DNA from 3 places in the Lysobacter zhanggongensis genome. Region 3 is predicted to be linked to each of the others. Evidence: predicted binding sites of a transcription regulator. Region 3 holds the regulator's gene; each other region holds the start of a gene.
What was found. The regulator HrcA, encoded in region 3, represses chaperone genes, less so after heat shock. The targets are predictions, from matches to a motif close to TTNGCACTCNNNNNNNNNGAGTGCNAA.

Region 1 (2,264 bases), on a different contig from region 3:
CTTGACGGCGCAGACCTTGACGATCCCGCGGATGGTGTTGACCACCAGGGTGGCCAGCGCCTCGCCCTCGACGTCCTCGGCGACGATCAGCAGCGGCTTGCCGGCCTTGGCCACGCCCTCGAGGACCGGCAGCAGGTCACGCACGTTGGAGATCTTCTTGTCGTAGAGCAGGATGAACGGGTCGTCCAGCTCGGCCTGCATCGACTGCTGGTTGTTGATGAAGTACGGCGACAGGTAGCCGCGGTCGAACTGCATGCCCTCGACCACGTCCAGCTCGTTCTCCAGGCCAGAACCGTCCTCGACGGTGATCACGCCTTCCTTGCCGACCTTGTCCATCGCCTGCGCGATGAGGTCGCCGATCTGGGTGTCGGAGTTGGCCGAGATCGCGCCGACCTGGGCGATTTCCTTGCTCGTCGACGACGGCTTGGAGATGTTCTTCAGCTCGGCGACGGCGCCGGTCACGGCCTTGTCGATGCCGCGCTTGAGGTCCATCGGGTTCATGCCGGCGGCGACCGCCTTCATGCCCTCGCGGATCAGCGCCTGGGCCAGCACGGTCGCGGTGGTGGTGCCGTCACCGGCGTTGTCGGAGGTCCGGGAAGCGACTTCCTTGACCATCTGCGCGCCCATGTTCTCGAACTTGTCGGCCAGCTCGATCTCCTTGGCGACGGACACGCCGTCCTTGGTGATCGTCGGCGCGCCGAAGCTCTTGTCGAGCACGACGTTGCGGCCCTTCGGGCCCAGGGTGGCCTTGACGGCATTGGCGAGCGTGTTGACGCCGCGCAGCATCTTGGAGCGCGCGTCTTCGCCGAAACGGATTTCCTTGGCAGCCATTGCGGATTACCTCAAAAGAAGTTCAAAAAAAGGGAAATGGGAAACGGAAGCGCGCCGCGATCAGCCGAGGATCGCGAAGATGTCGTCTTCCTTCACCACCAGATAGTCGGTGCCGTCGAGCTTGACCTCGGTACCGGAGTACTTGCCGAACAGGACCTTGTCGCCAGCCTTGACCTTCGGCGCGCGCACGCTGCCGTTGTCCAGGGCCTTGCCCTCGCCGACCGCGATGACCTCGCCCTTGATCGGCTTCTCGGTGGCCGAATCCGGAATGACGATGCCGCCGGCGGACATCTTTTCTTCTTCCATGCGCTTGATGACCACGCGGTCGAACAACGGCTTGATGTTCATGAGCTACAACCTCGTAAGTGGTTGAAAGGGTGGGGAAAGAACGCGAAATTTAGCAGTCGCCCCGCTTGAGTGCCAAGTCCGGGAGCGGCCGTGCCCGGCAAGCCGGGACTGCGCTGGAGATGGGGGGCGCCGGCAGGCTTTCAAGGGGCTGCGTCGGAACGGGCGCCGATGCCGGGCATGCACCGGAGGACACGCGCAAAAAAAGGACGCGCCCCCTGGTGGAGACGCGTCCTTCCGGTTTCGGGATTGGCTTTCCGAGCTCGGCGCGTCCCGCGCCTCTCCCCTGACCTGGACCCCCATGTCAGGTCGACGTCCTGTCGACCAGGGGCGATATTGGTCCAATCCAGTCACCTTGACCACTGTTTTCCATACGGCGAACCGTCTCCATCGGTGGCACAAAGTCGTGACGTGGTTCGAAGCAATCACTGGTTTCGGCGTTCATCGGTGATATTGCTACCGATAGCGCGCAGCTTCATGTTAATTTCGGGCGCTCCGTTACCCCGAGTAGCCACGCCAATGACACCCGCCCTTCGCATCCGTCTCGCCCGCCGCCACGGCGGTCTGTCGCAGGCCGCACTCGCCGCCGCGGTCGGCGTCCAGCGAAGCGCGGTCAGCCATTGGGAGGGCAACCCCGGCAAGTCGCCCAGCGCCGCGCACCTGCGCGAGATCGCGCTGGTCACCGGCGTCCAGTTCGAGTGGCTGGCCACCGGGCGCGGCAAGATGACGCTGACGACCGAGGTCGAGATGGACTCGATCGCGGCCGCGGACGCGCTGCTGGTCGACGACCCGCTCGAGCTTCGGTTGATCGGCGCATTCCGCGACAGCCCGGTACGCGCCCGCGCGCCGCTGGTCGAAGTGGTCGAACAGCTTGCGCAACGCCGGGTCGGGCGTCCGAGGAACACCTGACCGGCCGCTTCCGCCAAGCCCGGGCGACGCCGCTGGGCTAGGCTAATGCGCCCCACCCGAGCCTCCGTGATGCCTGTCCTGGTCTGCCTGTGCACGTGCCCCGACGACGCCAGCGCCCGCGTGATCGCCGACGCGCTGGTCGACGAGCGGCTGGCCGCTTGCGTCAGCCGCCTGCCCGG
Region 2 (2,264 bases), on a different contig from region 3:
TCGTGCTCAAGCCAATCGAGGAGCGCCTGCTGGTGACCAAGACGCTGTTCCAGCTGCGGCTGGCCAAGCTGGCCTAGCCGGACCTGTCGCCGTACGCGTCGCCACCGCGATGACCGAAGACCGCATCAGGCTCGAGCCATCCTGGAAAGCCCGCGTCGGCGATTACCTGCAGCGTGACGACATGCAGGCGTTGTCGGCGTTCCTGCGTCAGCGCCAGGCACAGGGTGCGCGGATCTTCCCGCCGGGGCCGGACATCTTTGCCGCGTTCGAAGCGACCCCGTTCGACGCCACCCGGGTGGTGATCCTGGGCCAGGACCCCTACCACGGGCCCGGCCAGGCCCACGGGCTGTGCTTTTCGGTGCGTCCCGAGGTTCCCGTGCCGCCGTCGCTGCTCAATGTCTACAAGGAGCTCGAGCGGGACCTGGGCATCGCCCGGCCATCCCATGGCTGCCTGCTGCCGTGGGCGCGACAGGGTGTGCTGCTACTCAATGCGGTGCTGACGGTCGAGTCCGGCCAGGCCGGGGCGCATGCCGGCAAGGGCTGGGAGGGCTTCACCGACCACGTGGTCGACACCCTCAACCGCGAGCGCGAGGGACTGGTGTTCATGCTCTGGGGCAGTTACGCGCAGAAAAAGGGCGCCATGATCGACCGCGGACGCCACCGGGTGCTGAAGGCTCCCCACCCGTCGCCGCTGTCGGCCCACCGGGGCTTCATCGGCTGCGGCCACTTTTCGGCGGCCAACCAGTACCTGGCCCGCCGCGGCGGTGCGCCGATCGACTGGTCGCTGCCGACACCAGACTGAGGTTCCTGGCATCGGCCGGCGACTTGTTGGCCTCGGGTGCCGCATGCACGGCGCGTTGACCCGGAACTTACGATCGGATCGGCAGTCTTACTGCTCGCATCCGTTCGATTGTTCCGTGAATGGGACGATAAAGCCCCGATTCCGGCCTTAGCACTCACCCTTGCCGACTGCTAACATCCTCCCCATGACCGAAATCACTGCCAACGCCCTGGTTTCCAACAGCCTGCCGGTGCCCGCGCTCAACGCGCTGACCCCGCTCGGTTCGCTCGATGCCTACATCGGCGCGGTCCACAAGATCCCGGTGCTGAGCGCCGAGGACGAGCAGCACCTGGCCCGCCGCTTCCGCGATGACGAGGACCTCGACGCCGCCCGCGAACTGGTCCATTCCCACCTGCGTTTCGTGGTCCACGTGGCCCGCGGATACAACGGCTACGGCCTGCCGCTGGGCGACCTGATCCAGGAAGGCAACATCGGCCTGATGAAGGCGGTCAAGCGATTCGACCCCGAGCAGGGCGTGCGCCTGGTCAGCTTCGCGGTGCACTGGATCCGCGCCGAGATGCACGAGTTCATCCTGAAGAACTGGCGCATCGTCAAGGTCGCCACGACAAAGGCCCAGCGCAAGCTGTTCTTCAACCTGCGCAAGAGCAAGAAGCGCCTGGGCTGGATGAACGATGCCGAGGTCACCGCCGTGGCCGCTGATCTCAACGTCTCCAAGCGCGAGGTGCTGGAGATGGAGTCGCGCCTGTCCGGCCGCGACATCGGCTTCGATGCCCCGGCCGACGAGGACGATGACCGCGCCCCGCCGTCGCCGGCCGCGTACCTGCGTGCCGACGCCGAGGACCCCTCGCAGATGTACGAGCGCGAGGACGAGGAAGACAGCCAGCTGTCGCTGCTGCACGAAGGGCTGGCCAAGCTCGACGAGCGTTCGCGCGACATCGTCGCCCGCCGCTGGCTGGGCAACGAGAACAAGGTGACGCTGCAGGAGCTGGCCGACGAGTACGGTGTCAGCGCCGAGCGGATCCGTCAGATCGAGGCCAACGCGCTGAAGAAGATGCGCGCGCTGTTCGCGGCCTGACCGTCAACGCGTCTCACGGTGGCGGCCCGGGAAACCGGGCCGTTTCCATTTCCGCTTCCCGCGTTTTTTCGAGCCACTGGCCGGCCTCCGCGCCCGCTTCGGGCAATACGGTCCGGTAGCCGAGCGCATCGAGGCGCCGCAGCAGCAACGCCAGCACCTCGAGGTTTCGACCGTGGCGCGCACCCTCGTGCAACAGCACGATGGCACCTGGCGACAGGCCGCGCTCGATCCGGGTGACGACGGCATCAGGGTCGGCCGCCACCGCGTCGAAGCCGCGCGCGCTCCAGGCCACGCGCGCCAATCCGTGGGTGCGAAGCGGCGCCGACACGAACGGATTGGCCATGCCCACCACGGCCCGGAACCAGTGCGGGGCGGTCCCGGTGATGG
Region 3 (2,264 bases):
CTTCAGCAATTGCCGGAGCGTCAGCTCCATCCCCTCGCGCAGCGGCCCGTTGTCGCCGCCGGCCGCGCCCAGGCCAGCTTCCAGGCTGTCGATGACCGGTAGCAGGTCGGCCAGCAGGCGCTCGTTGGCGAACTTGCGGGCGGTGTCGCGTTCGCGCTCGAGCCGCTTACGCTGGTTCTCCAGGTCGGCGCGGTCGCGCAGGGTGTCCTCGCGCACCTGGGCCAGTTCGGCCTGTAACGCCTCCAGCTCGGCGGCAAGGGGGGAGATCTCGTTATCGGCGGAGGCCTGCTCGGCGGCTTCCTTCATCGGTTCGGTGGTCATGCGTGGCCCTGTTCTGGCGCGCGGCGGCGCGATTTCCTTGACAGAGCCGAGCAATGGGGCCGGCGGGCGGCAATTCAAGCGTCGCCCGGCCGTCCCACGTCACGCGCGAAGGCGCCCCCAAGGGCGTCCGCCGCGGCCTCCACCACGGGTATCACACGCTCGTAGGCCATCCGGGTCGGACCGATGACGCCCAGTACGCCCAGCACCTGGCCACCGGCGGCGTAGGGGGCGGTCACCAGCGACATGCCCTCCAGCGGCGCCAGGCCGGTCTCCTCGCCGATGAAGATCCGCACGCCGGGCGCGTGGACGGTCCGCTCGAGCAACTGGAGGATCTCGCGCTTGCGGGCGAAGGCTTCGAACAGTTCACGCAGGCGGTCCAGGTCGGACAGGTCCTGCAGGCCCATCAACCGGGTCTGCCCCGCCAGCACCATGTCGTCGCTGTCGGGCGCAAGCACGTGCTCGGCCAGTTCTATCGAGCGTGCCAGTAGCGATTCCATCTCGCTGCGGGCCGAACGCAACTCGTGCAGCAGGATGGTGCGTATCTCGCTTACCGGGCGCCCGGCGAAATGGTGGTTGAGGTAGTTGGCGACCCGCTCCAGCTCGCCCGGGGCGTAGCTGGTCCTGGTCTGGATGATCCGGTTCTGCACCTCGTTGTCGGCGAACACCACGATCGCGAGCACGCGCTGGCTGTCGACCTGCACGAACTCCACGCGCCGGAACGCGAACTGCTCGCGCTTGGGCACGCTGACAACGCCGACGAAGCGGGTCATCGCCGACAGCAGCTCCGACGCGCTGCCCAGCAATGCCTGGGTCCCGGTGCCCGACGGCAGCTCGCCGCGCAGCCGCGCCAGCTCGCTGTCGGGCAGCGGCCGCACCTGCAGGAGCGAGTCGACGAACAGCCGGTACCCCTGGGCGGTCGGCACCCGGCCGGCGGAAGTATGCGGCGCACTCAGGAGACCGACCTCCTCGAGGTCGGACAGGATGTTGCGAATCGTCGCTGCACTTACGTCCAGCCCTGCGTGCCGGGCCAGGGTCTGCGAGCCGACCGGCTCGCCACTGCGGATGTAGCGCGCGATCAGCGTGCGAAGCAGATGGCGGGCGCGCGGGTCGAGCGTGTGCGGGTCCGGCGCGTGCGTGTCGGGGCTGGAATCGGGGCGGGTGGCATCGCGACGGCGGCTCATGGCCCGGGTATAAGGCGGCGGCCGCGCTCGCGCAAGCCGCAGCTCATCCAGTGAGACCGGGCCGTGCTTGCATCCGCGTCCGCGCCCCCTGCCCTCCAACCCCACGCCGCCTTAAACTCGCCGCCACATGCTTACCCATCTCAGCCTCAAGCATTTCGCCGTTGTCGAGGAAGCCGAACTCACCTTCGGGCCGGGCCTGACCGTGATCTCGGGTGAAACCGGCGCGGGCAAGTCGTTGCTGGTCGACGCGCTGGGCCTGCTGTCCGGCCTGCGCGCCGACAGCGGCGTGGTCCGGCACGGGGCCGAGCGTGCCGAAGTCGTCGGTGGGTTCGCGCTCGACGACGTGCCCGCCGCTCGCGACTGGCTGCAGGCCGCCGAGCTCGACGACGCTGATGGCACGGCCTGCCTGCTCCGCCGCGTGGTGCGGGCCGACGGCGGTTCACGCGCGTGGATCAATGGGCGCCCGGTCACGATCGGGCAGCTGGCCGAACTGGCCGCGCTGCTGGTCGAGATCCACGGGCAGCACGAGCACCAGGCGCTGATGGCCCGTGGCAGCCAGCTGGCGCTGCTGGATGCCTTTGGAAGGACAGACGCCGAACGCGCCGCCGTGACCACGGCCGCCACGCACTGGAGCACCCTGCTCGGCGAGCGCGAACGGCTTAACCAGCAGGGCGACGTGTCGGACCGGATCGAATGGCTTGAGCACCAGCATGCCGAGCTGGAGCGCGAAACCCTTGAGCCCGGGTCGATTGCCGAGCTGCA

Region 1: groES (co-chaperone GroES) is a predicted target of HrcA. The motif match lies at 1,229-1,255, and genes of this name have one in related genera.
Region 2: rpoH (RNA polymerase sigma factor RpoH) is a predicted target of HrcA. The motif match lies at 950-976, and genes of this name have one in related genera.

The regions. Positions count from the first base shown of each region.
Region 1 covers NZ_JBJXHK010000040.1:18,414-20,677, forward strand. Annotated here, with positions in the region: gene groL (chaperonin GroEL) at 1-831, opposite strand, end outside; gene groES (co-chaperone GroES) at 892-1,179, opposite strand; gene ACKVMH_RS08520 (helix-turn-helix transcriptional regulator) at 1,696-2,085, shown strand; gene cutA (divalent-cation tolerance protein CutA) at 2,155-2,264, shown strand, end outside.
Region 2 covers NZ_JBJXHK010000039.1:19,722-21,985, reverse strand. Annotated here, with positions in the region: partial or broken gene ACKVMH_RS08435 (response regulator) at 1-77, shown strand, start outside; gene ung (uracil-DNA glycosylase) at 110-802, shown strand; gene rpoH (RNA polymerase sigma factor RpoH) at 987-1,877, shown strand; gene ACKVMH_RS08420 (polysaccharide deacetylase family protein) at 1,891-2,264, opposite strand, start outside.
Region 3 covers NZ_JBJXHK010000004.1:39,358-41,621, reverse strand. Annotated here, with positions in the region: gene grpE (nucleotide exchange factor GrpE) at 1-321, opposite strand, end outside; gene hrcA (heat-inducible transcriptional repressor HrcA) at 396-1,502, opposite strand; gene recN (DNA repair protein RecN) at 1,630-2,264, shown strand, end outside.